Regions from separate parts of the Streptomyces sp. CNQ329 genome, predicted to be linked through region 1. Evidence: predicted binding sites of a transcription regulator. Region 1 holds the regulator's gene; the other holds the start of a gene.
The links. Region 1 encodes HrcA, which represses chaperone genes, less so after heat shock. Its sites were predicted from a motif close to TTNGCACTCNGNNNNNCNGAGTGCNAA; they were not measured.
Positions count from the first base shown of each region.

Region 1 (3,406 bases):
TGCACCACCAGGTCGCCCCGGCCGCCGCCGCGCAGATGCGTCACCCCGCGCTGGTGCAGCGGGATCGACTGCCCCGACTGCGTACCGGGACGGATGTCGACCTCCTCCAGGCCGTCGAGCGTCTCCAGATTGACCTTCGTGCCCAGCGAGGCCGCGGTCATCGGAAGCGTCACCGTGCAGTGCAGATCGTCCCCGCGGCGCTGGAAGATCGGGTGCGGCAGCTCGCGGATCTCCACGTACAGATCGCCCGCGGGGCCGCCGCCCGGGCCGACCTCGCCCTCCCCGGCGTGCTGGATGCGGGTGCCGGTATCGACGCCCGCGGGGATCTTGACCGTGAGCGTACGCCGCGAGCGCACCCGTCCGTCGCCCGCGCACTCCGGGCACGGCGTGGGCACCACCGTGCCGAAGCCCTGGCACTGGGGGCAGGGCCGGGAGGTCATGACCTGCCCCAGGAAGGAGCGGGTGACCTGCGAGACCTCGCCGCGGCCGCGGCACATGTCGCACGTCTGCGCCGACGTCCCGGGCGCCGCGCCCTCGCCGTTGCAGGTGCCGCAGACCACCGCGGTGTCGACCTGGATCTCCTTGGTGGCGCCGAACGCCGCCTCCTCCAGCTCGATTTCGAGCCGGATCATGGCGTCCTGGCCGCGGCGGGTGCGCGAGCGCGGCCCACGCTGGCCGGCCTGGCCGAAGAAGGCGTCCATGATGTCGGAGAGGTTGCCGAAGCCGCCGGCGCCGAAGCCGCCGGCCGCGGCGCCGTTCTGCGACAGCGGGTCGCCGCCGAGGTCGTAGATCTGCTTCTTCTGCGGATCCGACAGCACCTCGTAGGCGGCGTTGATCTCCTTGAACCGCTCCTGGGTCTTCGGATCCGGGTTCACGTCCGGGTGCAGCTCGCGCGCGAGTCTGCGGAACGCCTTCTTGATCTCGTCCTGAGAGGCGTCACGTCCGACGCCGAGAACCGCGTAGTAGTCCGTGGCCACTTATGACTCCGCCAGGATCTGTCCGACGTACCGTGCCACTGCGCGTACCGCTCCCATCGTTCCGGGGTAGTCCATGCGGGTAGGTCCGACCACGCCGAGCTTGGCGACGGCTTCGCCGGTGTCGCCGCCTGAACCGTATCCGACGGAGACGACCGAGGTGGAGGTAAGCCCCTCATGGTCGTTCTCGTGACCGATACGCACCGTCATGCCCGGTTCCTTCGCCTCCCCGAGCAGCCGCAGGAGCACCACCTGCTCCTCCAGCGCCTCCAGCACCGGCCGGATAGTGAGCGGGAAGTCGTGGTCGAAGCGGGTGAGGTTGGCGGTGCCGCCGATGATCAGCCGCTCCTCGGTCTCCTCCACCAGCGTCTCCAGCAGCACCGACAGCACGGTCTGCACCGTGCCGCGGTCGTCCGCGGGGAAGGATTCGGCGAGATCCGCCACCAGCGGCGGCACGTCGCGGAAGCGGCGGCCGACGACGCGGCTGTTGAGCCGGGCGCGCAGGTCGGCGAGGGATTCCTCGCCGAACGGCGCCGGGCAGTCCACCATGCGCTGCTCGACCCTGCCGGTGTCGGTGATGAGCACGAGCATGACGCGCGCAGGCGCGAGCTGGAGCAGCTCCACATGGCGCACGGTCGAGCGGGTCAGCGACGGGTACTGCACCACCGCCACCTGCCGCGTCAACTGCGCCAGCAGCCGCACCGTACGCCCGACGACGTCATCGAGGTCGACGGCGCCGGACAGGAAGTTCTGGATCGCCCGCCGCTCGGCCGCACTCAGCGGCTTGACGTCGGCGAGCTTGTCGACGAACAGCCGGTAGCCCTTGTCGGTGGGGATACGGCCGGCGCTGGTGTGCGGCTGGGCGATGAACCCCTCGTCCTCCAGAGCGGCCATGTCATTACGCACCGTCGCCGGGGAAACACCCAGGTGATGCCGCTCGGTGAGCGCCTTGGAACCGACCGGCTCCTCCGTGCCCACGTAGTCCTGGACGATGGCGCGCAGCACTTCGAGCCTGCGCTCGCTGAGCATGCTGCCCACCTCCACACTCGGGGTCCGTCCGGTCGTTCCATCGCTGGCACTCGAAGGCGGGGAGTGCCAGGGTTCCGGGCCAGTGTACGGCCGGGTACGGCAGCTCGGGCAAGGTGGCCGGTCACGTTATAGCGTCGGGGAATGAGTGGCGGTTGGGAAGAGCTGGCCCCGGACGTCGTACGGCGCCGGCTGCCCCGCTGGGACGCGACCGCGGGCGCGGTGGCCGGAGCGGAAGGCGTCCTGCTCGTGGACACCGGCGCCTCGCTGCGGGAGGGCGCGGAGCTGCGCCGGGAGGTCCGGGAGCGCTTCGGCCGCCGGGTGACGCACATCGCGCTCACGCATCCGCACTTCGACCACGTGCTCGGCACCGCGGCCTTCGCGGGAGCCGAGGTCTACGGCCCGGCCGGGACGGCGGCCCTGCTGCGCGGACCGGGCGGCAGGGCCGCGGAGGAGCTGCGCGCGGACGCCGTACGCCACGGGCTGGACCGCCACGCGGCGGCGGAGGCCGTCGACGTCCTGGTCGCACCGCGGCACGAGGTGTCCGGCACGCACCCGCTGGACCTCGGGGGCGGCCGGGAGGTGCTGCTCGTCGAGCTGGGCGCGGCGCACTCGGCGCACGACATGGCGGTGTACGTCCCGGTCCCGGGGCGGCCGGCGATCGTGTTCTGCGGCGACCTGGTCGAGGAGTCAGGCCCCCCGCAGGCGGGCCCGGACGCGGACCCGGCGCGCTGGCCGGAGGCGCTGGACCGGCTGCTGGAGCTGGGCGGACCCGAGGCGGTGTACGTCCCCGGGCACGGGGCGGCGGTGGGGGCGGACTTCGTACGCGCCCAACGGGACGACCTGGTGCGGGGCTTGTCGTAGTCTCGCCCCGTGCGCCGCTACGACACCGACCTCACGCCCCCGTGGAAGAAGCCGCAGCAGCCCGCCCCCGAGGTACCGGCGGAGCCGGACCTCGTGGTGGAGGAGGTGGGCACGGGCTTCTGCGGCGCCGTCATCCGCACGGAGAAGACCGCGGAGGGCCCGACGGTGACGCTGGAGGACCGCTTCGGCAAGCACCGGGTGTTCCCGCTCACGCCGCGCGGCTTCATGATCGACGGCAAGGTCGTCACGCTGGTGCGGCCCGGCGGCTCCACCCGGCCTCCAGGCCCGCTCTTGTCGGCCTCCGGCTCGATCGCCGTCCGCGACCACACCGCGCGCGTGGCCCGCGCCGGCCGCATCTACGTCGAGGGCCGCCACGACGCGGAACTGGTCGAGCGGGTCTGGGGCCACGACCTGCGGGTCGAGGGCGTGGTGGTGGAGTACCTGGAGGGTGTGGACGACCTCCCCGCGGTGGTCTCCGCCTTCGCCCCCGGCCCGGACGCACGCCTGGGGGTGCTGGTCGACCACCTGGTGCCGGGCACGAA
Region 1 covers NZ_AXVU01000034.1:72,084-75,489, forward strand. Annotated here, with positions in the region: gene dnaJ (molecular chaperone DnaJ) at 1-977, opposite strand, end outside; gene hrcA (heat-inducible transcriptional repressor HrcA) at 978-2,003, opposite strand; gene I003_RS0121980 (MBL fold metallo-hydrolase) at 2,145-2,864, shown strand; gene I003_RS0121985 (DUF3097 domain-containing protein) at 2,874-3,406, shown strand, end outside.

Region 2 (3,406 bases), on a different contig from region 1:
GCCCGCACGGGCGAGGCCGGCACCGGCGAGGCCGGCGCGAGCCGGCGCCGGCACCGTGAGGTCGGCCCCGGCAGCGCCGGCACGGACGTGACCGGTACGCGCGAGACCGGTGGACCGGGCCGGCGCGGCGGCGGAGGGGCCCCGGGCGGTGCGGCCTTCGGGCGGGCCGGGACTTCGCCGCGCCCGGAGCGGTGCGGCCCGGCGGGCTTCCGCCGTTCCCCGGCGCCCTCCACGCGCCCGAGGGCGGCACCCCTTCGGGGTACCGCCCTCGGTTCGTCAGTCCGTCCGGCGTCCGTCCGCATGCGCCGCGGACGTCCGGACTTCGCGATCCCGGATCAGAAGTCCATGTCGCCGCCGGGCATACCGCCCCCGGCCGGCGCCTTCTCCTTCTCCGGCTTGTCCGCGACGACGGCCTCGGTGGTGAGGAACAGGCCCGCGATCGACGCCGCGTTCTGCAGCGCGGAGCGGGTCACCTTCGCCGGGTCGAGGATGCCCTCGGTGATCATGTCGACGTACTCACCGCTGGCGGCGTTGAGCCCGTGACCGGCGGTCAGGTTGCGCACCTTCTCCACCACGACGCCGCCCTCAAGGCCGGCGTTGACCGCGATCTGCTTCAGCGGGGCCTCCAGGGCCAGCTTCACCGCGGCGGCACCGGTGGCCTCGTCGCCCTGCAGCTCCAGCTTCTCGAAGACGTGACCGGCCTGCAGCAGGGCCACGCCGCCGCCGGCGACGATGCCCTCCTCGACGGCCGCCTTCGCGTTGCGCACGGCGTCCTCGATGCGGTGCTTGCGCTCCTTCAGCTCGACCTCGGTCGCGGCACCGGCCTTGATGACGGCCACGCCGCCGGCCAGCTTGGCGAGCCGCTCCTGCAGCTTCTCGCGGTCGTAGTCGGAGTCGCTGTTGTCGATCTCGGCGCGGATCTGGTTGACCCGGCCCTGAACCTGCTCGCTGTCGCCGGCACCGTCGACGATGGTGGTCTCGTCCTTGGTGATGACGACCTTGCGGGCGCGGCCCAGCAGGTCGAGGGTGGCGCTCTCCAGCTTGAGACCGACCTCCTCGGAGATGACCTGGCCACCGGTGAGGATGGCGATGTCACCGAGCATGGCCTTGCGGCGGTCGCCGAAGCCCGGGGCCTTGACGGCGACGGACTTGAAGGTGCCGCGGATCTTGTTCACCACGAGGGTGGACAGGGCCTCGCCCTCGACGTCCTCGGCGATGATCAGCAGCGGCTTGCCGGACTGCATGACCTTCTCCAGGAGCGGCAGCAGGTCCTTGACCGCGCTGATCTTGGAGTTGACGATGAGGATGTACGGGTCCTCCAGCTCCGCCTCCATGCGCTCCATGTCGGTGGCGAAGTAGGCGGAGATGTAGCCCTTGTCGAAGCGCATGCCCTCGGTGAGCTCCAGCTCCAGCCCGAAGGTCTGCGACTCCTCGACGGTGATGACGCCTTCCTTGCCGACCTTGTCCATCGCCTCGGCGATCAGCTCGCCGATCTGGATGTCGCCGGCGGAGATGGAGGCGGTGGAAGCGATCTGCTCCTTGGTCTCCACGTCCTTGGCCTGCTCCAGCAGGGCGGCGGAGACGGCCTCGGTGGCCTTCTCGATGCCGCGCTTCAGCGCCATCGGGTTGGCGCCGGCGGCCACGTTGCGCAGGCCCTCCTTGACCAGGGCCTGGGCGAGGACGGTCGCGGTCGTCGTGCCGTCACCGGCGACGTCGTCCGTCTTCTTCGCGACCTCCTTGACCAGCTCGGCGCCGATCTTCTCGTACGGGTCCTCGAGCTCGATCTCCTTGGCGATGGAGACACCGTCGTTCGTGATCGTGGGGGCGCCCCACTTCTTCTCGAGGACGACGTTCCGGCCCTTGGGGCCGAGGGTGACGCGGACGGCGTCGGCGAGCTGGTTCATGCCGCGCTCAAGGCCGCGCCGCGCCTCCTCGTCGAACGCGATGGTCTTGGCCATTGTGTTGAGTCCTCCCGGACAGGGGGGTGGTCTGTGTCCGGACCGCGCTGGCGCCCGCGACGGACGGCCCGCGACCCGCGTGGTTCCCTCCCACCCGGCGTGCGGACCTCACCGAACCGGTCCCGTGCTGTCACTCTCACAGGGAGAGTGCTAACGCAATGATTAGCACTCGCCCCCTGCGAGTGCAAGCGGGTACGGGCTTCTCATGCGCAGAGCGGAACCGGACCGGCGGCATCCCGCACGGCGGACAACGGCCCCCGCACGGCGCGCCGCACCCCGCACCCGGCACGGCAGGCGGCCGGCGGCGGCGGACAGCAGAGGGCCCGCACCCCCTGGAGGGTGCGGGCCCATCGCGAGTCGTCCGTGGTCGATGCCCGGCGCTCAGCCGCTGACGCGGACCATGTCTGCCTGCGGCCCCTTCTGGCCCTGCGAGATCTCGAACTCGACCCGCTGGCCTTCCTCGAGGGTGCGGTATCCGTCCATCTGAATCGCGCTGTAGTGGACGAAGACATCCGCACCACCGTCGACCGCGATGAAGCCGTACCCCTTCTCCGCGTTGAACCACTTGACGGTGCCCTGAGCCATTCCAAACTCCCCTATTGCTGGCCCTTACACAGGACCGCACTCCGCGGACCCGGGTCAGACCTCACCCCCGGATACACGCCGGGGCGTGCGCCGGAACGCGTCGACCGCGGCTGAATGTATCCGCACAGATGCCCAGTGCAACAGGTCAATCGGACGAGAATTCTGCGGACCCCCGATCAGCATATTCCTGACCATTATCCGCTATTCCCTGACAACTCGGGCAGGGCATAACTCACCATCACGACAATTAACTCTCCGCATTTGCGCGGAACTTGTCGCGTTCTCATATGCGTGGAGCATGGGCCACGAGGGGGGAACGCCCCAACCCTATCGCGTGTACGGACATGCGAACGGCCCCACTCCGGATCGGCGGGGCCGTAGGCACGACGAGGGGGTTCAGCAGCCTCCCGCGACCGCCGGAATGATCGAGACTCCGGCCCCCTCCGGGGTGGGAGTCTGCAGGCCATCGGCGAAGCGGACGTCGTCATCGTTCACGTAGACGTTCACGAAGCGGCGCAGCTTGCCTTGATCGTCCAGCACCCGGCCGGCGATGCCGCGGTGGTTCTTCTCCAGGTCTTCGATCACCTCGGCCAGGGTCGCGCCCTCGGCGCTCACCTCTGCCTGCCCGTCGGTATACGTACGGAGGATGGTCGGAATTCGGACGTTCACGCTCATGATGCGAGGCCGGCCTCTCGGAAGGAGTCGAGTGTGGGACGAATGATCGCGCTCGGCCCCGTGGTGGGAGCGACCGCGTCGAGGGTCTTCAGACCGTCACCGGTGTTGATCGCGACGGTGGTCTCGGCCGGATCGATCCGGCCGTCCGCGACGAGCTTCGCCAGCACGCCGAAGGTCACGCCGCCGGC
Region 2 covers NZ_AXVU01000049.1:3,041-6,446, reverse strand. Annotated here, with positions in the region: gene groL (chaperonin GroEL) at 336-1,958, opposite strand; gene I003_RS0125390 (cold-shock protein) at 2,340-2,543, opposite strand; gene I003_RS0125385 (MoaD/ThiS family protein) at 2,940-3,218, opposite strand; gene thrC (threonine synthase) at 3,215-3,406, opposite strand, start outside.
Region 2: the regulator HrcA is predicted to act here: its motif matches at 2,086-2,112, upstream of groL (chaperonin GroEL).